3 regions of the Intestinimonas sp. RTP31139st1_F5_RTP31139_211217 genome follow, and region 3 is predicted to be linked to each of the others. Evidence: riboswitches for the same ligand, from Rfam matches in the RefSeq annotation. Region 3 holds a riboswitch; each other region holds the start of a gene.

Region 1 (3,272 bases), on a different contig from region 3:
CTCTGTTGTGTGCGGGACTCCATCAACTCCTATACAGTGGACCGTCTGGCGCAGGCGGGAGCCGTGGCGGCGCTGGAGGATGGGCCCTACTTTGAGGAGATGAGAGAACGCGTAATCCGCACCCGGGAGCGGACGGAGGAGCGGCTGCGTGCAATGGGGTTTGCTGTCCTGGAGTCCAAGGCAAACTTCCTGTTTGTCAGCCATCCGAAACGCACCGGAAAGGCGCTGTTGGACGGGCTGCGGGAGCAGGGGATTCTGGTGCGCTGGTTTGACCGGCCCCGTATCGGCAACTATCTGCGCATCAGTGTCGGGACGGACGATGAGATGGACGCCCTCCGTGCAGCCCTCAAGGCGCTGACGGAGGGCTGAATATGCGCTATGAAGGTGATATCTACCGTCCGCCCGGAGAGTGGAAGAGCTATCTCCTGCAGACCACGGTGGGGTGTTCTCACAACACCTGTACGTTTTGCCGGATGTATCGGGGGAAACGGTTCCATATCCGCCCTTTGCCGGATATCCTGGAGGATATCCGCATGGCAAAAGCCTGCTATGGGGACCTTCGTCGGGTGTTCCTCTGTGACGGAGATGCGATCATCATGAAAACGGAGGAACTGCTTTCGATTCTGGACGCCCTTTATGACGCCTTCCCATCCCTGGAGAAGGTGACCACGTATGCTGGGCCGCTGAGCACGCTTTCCAAAACACCGGAAGAACTGAAAACCCTGCGGAAGGCCGGGCTGACCCGTGCCTATCTGGGAGTGGAGAGCGGAAGCGACGCGCTTCTGCACGCGGTCAAAAAGGGGGCGGACGCGCGGCAGATGCTGGAGGCGGGAATCCGTCTCAGGGAGGCGGGCTTTGACCTCTGGGTCATGGTGATCCTGGGTCTGGCCGGCCCTGGTGAGGCTGGGCGGCGGCATATTCTGGATACTGCGGCCATGATCAATGAGATGCGCCCCAGGCATCTCTCGGCGCTGACGCTGACGCTGTATCCGGGCACAGATCTCTATCAGGAATGGAGAGCGGGAAGATTTCAGGCGGCCACGGCGCGGGATACCCTGCGGGAGGCACGATTGCTCATTGAAAAGCTGGAGGTGGACCCGCTCCACTTCACCTGCGACCATGCCTCCAATTACGTGCCTCTGAAGGGAAGCCTGCCCGAAGACCGTGCATACTTTCTATCCCGTCTGGACCAAGCGCTGGAGAGCGGTACTGGGATGCGGCCGGAGTGGAGCCGGGGACTCTGATGGAGGGACGGAAAAATGGGAGGGACAGGTGGAGAAGAATGCCTTTACTTCCTGCGGGTTACTTGTTATAATAGATAGGAAAACAAAATACGGAGTATCGCATTGGTGCAGCGACGCAGCTGCTGAAAAGGGAAGTCCGGTGAAAGACCGGCGCAGTCTTACCTCTACTGTAAGCGTGGACGACGGCGTACAAAAGCCCATTGGTAATGATCGATTGCCGAGAAGGGACGCCCGAGGGAGAAGCGCAAGCCAGGAGACCTGCCGTGCGGAATACACAAGCATGACTCTTAGGTGGAGAGCGGCAGTGCCATGCCCGTTTTCATGGTCCCTCTCCGCCCGGAGAGGGACCATTTTTTGTCGGGAGGCGGCGTATGGGCACCTTTGAACACTATATCTCCGTTGGCCGCGGCCGTCTCCGCTGCGGGTATACGACCGGTACCTGTGCCGCCGCTGCGGCACGGGGGGCGGCGGAGCTTCTGCTCACAGGGGAGATGCCCGCTCTGGTCCGGGTGGAGACGCCCGCCGGCATCCCTGTGGAAGCCGAGCTCTTAGAGCCGGCGTCGGGATGCGGATGGGCCTCCTGTGCGGTCCGGAAGGACGGGGGAGATGACCCGGACGCCACCCATGGCACCTTGATTTTTGCCAAGGTGGAAAAGACGAAAGCCCGCGAAGTCACCATCGAAGGCGGGGTGGGCGTAGGGCGGGTCACCCGGCCCGGACTGGACCAGCCGGTAGGCGAGGCGGCCATCAATCATGTGCCCCGGGAAATGATCCTTCGCCAGATGGAGGAAGTACGCCGGAAGGCGGGGTACTCCGAGGGGCTCCGGGTGGAGATCTCCGTTCCGGCAGGGGAGGAATTGGCAAAAAGGACCTTTAATCCCCGGCTGGGGATCACAGGGGGCATTTCTATCCTGGGGACCTCCGGCATTGTGCGGCCTATGAGTGAAGCCGCACTTATAGATTCCCTGCGTCTGGAGCTGGACATGCAGGCTGCGGCGGGGGCGGGAGACATCGTGGTGACTCCTGGTAATTACGGCGAACATTTTTCAAGGGAAGTTCTCCACCTGTCGCTGGACCACTGGGCCACCTGCTCCAACTATATTGGAGAGGCCATTGATCACGCAGCAGGGTTGGGATTTCGCAGCTTTCTGCTGGTGGGCCATCTGGGCAAGCTGTGCAAGGCTGCGGCGGGAAACATGAATACGCACTCCAGGGTATCCGATGCCCGGCGGGAGACCCTGGCGGCGCATACGGCCCTGTGCAGTGGGGACCGTACTGTTGTGGAGGCGGTGTTTCTGGCCATCACCACAGACGAAGCAGTTGATATTCTGGACCGCGCCGGACTGCGGGAGCCTGTAATGGCATCCCTGGCCGGTGCACTGGACCAGAGGCTCAAGGCACGGGCGGGAGAGGATATGGACATCGAGGCCATTTTTTTCTCCAACAAGCATGGGATACTGGGCCGGACGCCGGGAGCGGAGCGGCTGGCCGCGCTCCACGCCCCGGACTGAGACCATTTCAAACGGAAAGGAAGAGGAAACTATGATCCACTTTATTGGCGCGGGCCCCGGAGCCGCGGACCTCATCACTGTCCGCGGCGCACGGCTTCTGCGGGAAGCGGATGTGATCATCTATGCCGGCTCTCTGGTAAATCCGGCGCTTCTGGAGAACAAGAAGGAGGACTGTGCCGTCTATGACAGTGCCTCCATGACCCTGGAGGATGTGATAGATGTGATGAAGGCCACGGAGGCATCCGGAGGCACCACCGTTCGGCTCCACACCGGAGACCCCTCTCTTTATGGGGCCATCCGGGAGCAGATGGACCGCTTGGACGAGCTGGAGATCGCCTATGACGTAACACCGGGCGTATCCTCTTTTTCCGGTGCGGCGGCCGCGCTGGAGGCGGAATATACCCTTCCGGAGGTGTCGCAAAGCGTCATTATCACACGGATGGCAGGCCGGACGCCGGTCCCCGAAAGGGAAAAGCTGTCTAAGATGGCCTCGCATGGCTGCACAATGGTGCTGTTC
Region 2 (3,272 bases), on a different contig from region 3:
GTTGTCACAGGCCATGCCGCCCAGGGCGTAGGTGTCGTTGGCGGTCTTCCAGGCGTAACCGCTGGTGGCGGTCAGGTTCCGGCCGCTGGCGGGGTAGCAGAAGCCGCAGCCGGTGCCGGAGTTGGTGTTGAAGTACACATAGCCGTCGCTGTACAGGATGGAGCACTGGACCGGGAAGCCGGTGGCGATGGTGGCCACGCTGCTGTCGGTGGGGGCGCTCCCCTGAGTGAAGGAGGTCACCTGGACGCCGCCGGCGTTGAAGCCGGAGTAGTACCCGGTGTAGATATCGACGGTGGTGGTAGTGCCGCTGGTCGTCTTCACCAGGGTGGGGGTGGAGGTGGAGGTGCCATCCAGGGACACCTTCCACTGAATGGAGAGCGCCTCGTCATTTTCATCAAAGGAGCAGCACCAGAGGTAGCCGCCCTGGCTGGTGAAGTACAGCTTATCGCCGTCCAGCATGACGGTGGAGCGGACGTTGCCCGCGTCGGATGCGCCCTTTGCGGCGGTAGTCAGGTCCAGCACACCGCCAGCAGAGGAAGAGTCAAAATTGGTGCCGGCTTTGCGCCAGTACAGTTTGCCGTTGTCGCTGCCGAAGTAGATATTGGTGCCGTCGGACACGGCCCCGGCCCAGTAGAAGCCGTAGCTCTCAGGGGTGAAGGTCTTATAGGTATAGCTGGTGGTGCTCACGTCCACCTGGTAGTACTTGCCCGCGTTGGAGCCGCCGGGCCAGGTGCCGAAGTAGATGTAACTGCCGTACTTGACGATGGGGGTGTTGATCTGGCCGTCGATGTTGATCAGCACTTCGCTCACGGTGGGCTGGGCCGCATCCAGGTTGGTGAGCGCCAGGATCTTGCTCTTGCTGTTCTGGAGGTATTCGTCGGTGTCGGGATCATAGGTGTAGGCGCTGATCACGCCCACATAGAGGGTGCCGGTGCTGTCGTCCAGATAGGGGGTGGAGAGCTGGAAGCCGCTCTTGGCGTTGAGGGAACCGGGGGTCTGCTGGGCAGTGGTGCGCCAAACCTCTCCGCCGGTGGCGCAGTTCACCTTCACCACCTGGGCGCCGTTGGTGCCGTAGCCGTCAAAGAGCACATAGGCGTAGGTCACGCCGTCCACGGTCTGCATGACGGGCACGTTGTCCACACCGTCCCAGCCGGTGGTGCTGGTGAGGTTGAGCTGCTTGGGATAGCCGGTGGCGATGGATGTGGGCGCACCGCTGACCACGCTGTTGTGGTTGGCGTTCCCGCCGTAGACGGGCCAGGAGCTGGTGGAGGAGGCGAGGGCGCTGGTGGCCAGCATAGCCAGGGTGGCGCCCAGGGCGAGGACTTTTCTCAGGTTCAGTTTCGTTTGCATGTTACCCTTCCTTTCACATACATATATTTTGGGAACGGGATCGCAGTTGATTTGTGGGCATGTCTCCTTTCTCTATTGAATTTGCAAGGTGCACCGGCGCTCCGGCGGCCCCTAGAAAGCCGCGGGCCACGCCCGAAAAATAGAAAACGGCCGCGACGAATGTACTTCCATTCGTCACGGCCGTTTGTTCCCGTAGACAATCTCCGCACCCGCACAACGCGGACGCGGTCTCGAACACTGTAGGTCTACCGGCTTATGCTTCCGGGCCCCGGCACAGGGGCCCACGTCTGCTGCTCCACCTTCTCAGGATTCTCCCAATGGCCGGCTCACGCCGCGAACAACAGCCTCATGCACACACGGATACGGAATAGCTCCGGAGTCTCACCGAAATTCCCTTATCCCTGAGCCTGCCCGGGTCCCAGGCGCAGGGGCACAATGCACATTATAAAATTATAAGGTTATTTCTGGATTTCTGCTGTCTTTTATTATACAAACATAACTATTAAAAGTCAAGGGGGGATGTCCTATTTTTGCAAAAGTCACAAAATGTCGAAAGATGACGGACGGCGTGTGTTTTTGCCGCGGGCATAAAAAAGCCGGAGCAAAGCGAACTTTGCTCCGGCGTGGTGCGCGAGGCGGGAGTCGAACCCGCACGTCCTTGCGAACACTGGCACCTGAAGCCAGCGAGTCTACCAATTCCACCACTCGCGCAAGTGGTTTTGCGCCGTTCAGCGCAAGAAATATACTACCATAGGATGTCCCCGGTGTCAACACTTTTTTCGCTGTTTTTTTGCGTGCGGGAGAAAAAATTGAGTTGACAAACAGGGCCAAACGCAATATAATAATCAGGCAGCTTGTTGAGTTGCTGTGATCTGCGGCTGTGCTGGAACTGGTAGACTGGCAAGCTTGAGGTGCTTGTGTCCGTATGGGCGTGCGGGTTCGACTCCCGCCAGCCGCACCACGTCGGAGCAAAGTGAACTTTGCTCCGACGTTTTTTTGCCTATGGCAAAAAAACGTCATCCGCCCGCTCCCCTCCTCCCCCTTTCCCAATCACGAACGCTGCGCCGGGTTGTGAGCGGAGCGGCGCCATATCGCCGCTCGAACCAACAACAAAACAAGAAGTGAGGCACGACGTTTTGTCGTGCCGTTTCCTTGCGCTCCGGGCCGCAGGATGGGGGGAGTTTGTTTTTACCGGCTTATGGGAAAAATGAATAGCCTGAACGCGGCGCAGCCATACTATGCGGGAACCTGAGACCTGGCTGAAAAGCGCGGGCCCGCTCAAACGCCGGGACGGCTGCGCCCTGGCGGCGGGCATGATTCCAGGATTTCAGAACAGGCCGTTAAAACAAGGAGGCAGAGTAAGAGATGAAGGTCATGATAGATCGGGATGGGTGCATCAGCTGCGGGCTGTGCGCCGGGACCTGCCCGGAGGTTTTTCAGATGGCGGACGACGGACTGGCGGAGGTATACCGCGCGCCGACCGGGGAGAATGAGGAGCAGGTCAGGATGGCGGCCGACGGATGCCCGGTGGCCGTTATCCACATCGAGGACTGAGGGCGGTCAGACACCGGAAGCCGATCACGGCGCCGGAACAGGATATGGACCCGATCCTCCGCCTGCGGGGAAAAAGATAAAAATTTTGTGAAATATAAAACTTTTGCTTGCCCAACGACCGTGGAGCGGATATACTGATATCCGTTGACATAATCGAGAGGGTGAGCGGAGTTTGGCGAGGCGTCTACTGAAAAAGAAACGGCGAAAGGCCTCCGGGGTGCGGCGGCTTGGCCGGGCGCTGTACCGGACCGCCGTGGCTGTCTCCGTCCTCATCGTGGTGTTTTTCTGCGGGTTCAAGGCCCTGGTCCGCCCGCCGGAACAGGCGGCGCCTCCGACCGCCTCAATCCCCTCCCGTGCCCCGGCTTCCG
Region 3 (3,272 bases):
GCGGAGGTGCTGGCCGTTTTTGCGGTGAAGGTTGCTGGAAACGATGGTGCTGACGCCGCCGATGTGGCGACCCTGGATGCTGACCGGATTTCCCGGCTGAAGGTGGTTTTCGCGGATATGTGTACCGTGTCCCATACCGTCGATGTGATCGACCACCCGGACAGTGACCCCGACGATGGCCGGGATGATAGCTGGACGGAGAAGCACCTGAAGATCGTCATCGTGCCTAAAACTGCGGAAGAAATGAAAACCGTCTATGACTTCACGGGACAGCAGATCTCTATGTTGGACGAATTGCTGGCTCACCGTGACCTTCTCATGGAACTGGTGGGTGATTTGGTCACGATCACCGCTGATGCGTCTGAGATTCTAAAGCGGCTTCCGGCAGACCTCTCGCCGGAGCGAAAAGCGGTGGTACAAACAGCCTGTTCTCTTGTCGGCAAGGTCAATTACTTCTGGGGAGGAAAATCCTCCGCCATAGGCTGGGACAGCCGTTGGGGACAGCTGAAAGAAGTCACAGCGGCGGGCAGCCCCACTACCGGCACCTACCGCCCCTATGGACTGGACTGCTCCGGTTTTGTAGATTGGGTATTCAATAATGCAATGGGTTGTGTCATCGGCCATGGCGGAGGCGCAGCCAGTCAGCACACCTATTGTTCCACCATTACATGGGAGGAAGCAGCTCCCGGTGATTTGGTGTTTTATCCTGGAGATAGCCACGTCGGCATCGTCGGCGGCAGAGATAAAAATGGCGAACTGCTGGTCATCCATTGTGCCAGCGGCGCAAACAATGTGGTCATTACCGGAAAATCTGGCTTTGCCGCCATTACCAGACCGACCATTTATTCAGCGGAGGCATCAGATGGGACTGCTTGATACACTGGCCGAGAAAATGCAATGTGAATATCTATCTGATCTGCGGTATCTTCCTCGGCCCAACATGGTGTTGCAGTGCGCTTTAGCGGAACTATCATTGGAGGAGTTTCCGGAAAGCGAATGGCTTGACGCGGCATTGTATTTGTGCGGAATAAAATGTGCTGACACCGCAGCTGCACAGCGCTCTATGCGTTCTTTTTTGTAATAGTTGTAACTGCAAAACAGCCACGAACCATTGATTTGGTTCGTGGCTGCAGCCTGTCGAAAAAGTCCCCGACAAAAGCTGGACTTTTTCGACAGGCTAATGTATAATAAGCCATAAAGAAAATAGTATGCTTTTGTCCGAGTAAGTTGGTACAAAGAAATATAGTGGCATCGTGCCCCCGTGAAAAAGCTGCCGAAAATGGCAGGTGCGGGGATGAGGAAATTCGGTGAGAATCCGGAGCAAAAGCCATTTCCGTATATATCGGAGATTGCTGTTCGCGGCGTGAGTCGGCCATTGGGGGGGGGAACCCTGAGAAGGTAGAACAGCGAGCGCAGGGCCTTTTTAAAAGAAGGCCCCAAAGGTATGAACCGGAAGACCTACGATGTTGGAGACCGGAACCGTGAAAGTGAGGCGATGGAAGTGAACACGGAAAGAGTGGGCCGTGGAAGAGAAATCTTCTATGGCCCACTCTTTCCAATTTGTGGAAATAAACGGAACTAGGTCATGCTTTTTAAGAAGAAACGCTTTAGACATGAAAGAGAAACGTCGGAAGGACAAGCGGCAAAACAGCGCCGCCGCGCCGGTCCATATCGTAATAAAGCTAGGGAGGGAAGATAAGGAAGAGCGTGCAGAGGGTCCGGCCGTTAAAATCTACAGATGGGGGTGCGGCAATGATTGGAGCAGCAGATGCTGATGGCTCTTGAGCAAATGGAGAAGACATAAGATCTAAGAGGGGGAAAACGTGTACATGAAGAAACTAAAAATAAAAAAGCCGCTGGCGGTACTGCTTGTACTGGCCATGTGTCTGGCACTTCTGCCGGCAACAGTGAGTGCGCAGTCTGCCGAAGACACGCAGGCAACCGTAGAGAACATAAAGATTGCTGAACAAGGCGGGAGCGTTCAAATCGGAGACAGACTCCCGCTGACAGTTGAATTTTCTCCGGAAACCGCGAGCGATGAGCTCGAGTGGAGCAGCTCGGATCCGACTGTGGCGTCCGTGGACGGGGACGGTGTGGTTACCGGAAAGGGGCTTGGGACGGCAACCATTACGGCCGAGACCGCAAGGAACGACGGGACAACGGCTGAGAGCACCTGTACCGTTACAGTAACAGACGATCCGTACGCTGTTCAGGTCTATATTCCTAAGGGCCTCATCGCAGAGAATGGAATCTCTTTTTATCCGACGGAGGGATTCGGTACGGATAACCGGGATACGTTTGGGGAAGAAAGCGCCATTACCGCGTATACCAAGGATGCACAGAGCGACGATCAATATGATGTTTATTCGATGACGCTTGAACGCGGAATCTACTCTTTCCGCGCCGTGGATGAGAAAGGCAACAGCCTTGGCGGCGGGGCCTTTCGGATTCCGGCCGAAGGCGGCGGGGGAACCTATCAGAGCGTAGACGACACAAAGATCTATTTGCGTCTGATTGAGTCCTATGTCGTAAATGAATACGATGGGGAAAAAGCTACTGCTGAGGACTATTCCGTCAGGCTGATGAACAAAATCGGCGTGGCGACGATGGGCGATCCCTATATAAATTCGGCTGGTTACGAGTGCTATCCCACGCTCGCATTTGTCAGTGGGAACGCACTGCTCTATTACAACGTGTTTACACCGTCCAAGGATTATGCGGTTGAACATGGCGTTGGGGCGACCATTTGGGGAAACTATGCAGTTCAGCCTGAAGAGGGAGCGGCTACCTTTGGTACAAAGCTCAACGAAACCTCCACCTTTACCATTAACGCTCCGAAAGGGGCGGAAGCGGCCCTATATACACAGGTGCTCAACTTTAACGCTGAACGGATTGACAGTGTGAAGACTGTTGATCTGGGAGACGGGACAGTAGACCATGTTTTCAATATCACACGCAGTAGTAACGTGACTTACCGCGTCTCTATGGAAGGCATGAGAACAGAGGCCGGCTTTGTGGGCAATGTCTCCGGCGATAGGCTGGAAGTCAACTTTGATGCATCTCGGTCGCCGAAAGAGTTGCGCACCTCCGGAGACGCGTTCAGCGAAAGTAGTCTGTTGCTGAATATCAATGAACGCAATAAGCTGGAGCTGGACATAGGCGAGCAGTATAAGGTGCGCGCTTACCGCGCGGCCTGGCAGATTATCCATACAATAACGGATAATATCATGGTCGAGCCGGATTTCCATTATCATGTTGTCTCTGGAGAGGAC

What was found. Region 3 has a riboswitch for cobalamin ahead of ABUA09_RS09520 (Ig-like domain-containing protein). Riboswitches for the same ligand answer to the same signal wherever they lie in the genome.
Region 1: linked by a shared signal. The riboswitch ahead of cbiD (cobalt-precorrin-5B (C(1))-methyltransferase CbiD) and the one ahead of ABUA09_RS09520 (Ig-like domain-containing protein) in region 3 are both predicted to bind cobalamin.
Region 2: linked by a shared signal. The riboswitch ahead of ABUA09_RS12335 (PQQ-binding-like beta-propeller repeat protein) and the one ahead of ABUA09_RS09520 (Ig-like domain-containing protein) in region 3 are both predicted to bind cobalamin.

What each region holds. Positions count from the first base shown of each region.
Region 1 is NZ_JBCOAQ010000001.1:50,366-53,637, forward strand. Features, by position in the region: gene hisC (histidinol-phosphate transaminase) at 1-369, shown strand, start outside; gene ABUA09_RS00235 (B12-binding domain-containing radical SAM protein) at 372-1,244, shown strand; cobalamin riboswitch at 1,330-1,524, shown strand; gene cbiD (cobalt-precorrin-5B (C(1))-methyltransferase CbiD) at 1,616-2,755, shown strand; gene cobM (precorrin-4 C(11)-methyltransferase) at 2,787-3,272, shown strand, end outside.
Region 2 is NZ_JBCOAQ010000021.1:25,717-28,988, reverse strand. Features, by position in the region: gene ABUA09_RS12335 (PQQ-binding-like beta-propeller repeat protein) at 1-1,350, opposite strand, end outside; cobalamin riboswitch at 1,572-1,803, opposite strand; tRNA gene ABUA09_RS12330 (tRNA-Leu) at 1,975-2,061, opposite strand; tRNA gene ABUA09_RS12325 (tRNA-Leu) at 2,225-2,311, shown strand; gene ABUA09_RS12320 (ferredoxin) at 2,716-2,904, shown strand; gene ABUA09_RS12315 (LCP family protein) at 3,077-3,272, shown strand, end outside.
Region 3 is NZ_JBCOAQ010000012.1:23,929-27,200, reverse strand. Features, by position in the region: gene ABUA09_RS09525 (NlpC/P60 family protein) at 1-876, shown strand, start outside; cobalamin riboswitch at 1,235-1,480, shown strand; gene ABUA09_RS09520 (Ig-like domain-containing protein) at 1,830-3,272, shown strand, end outside.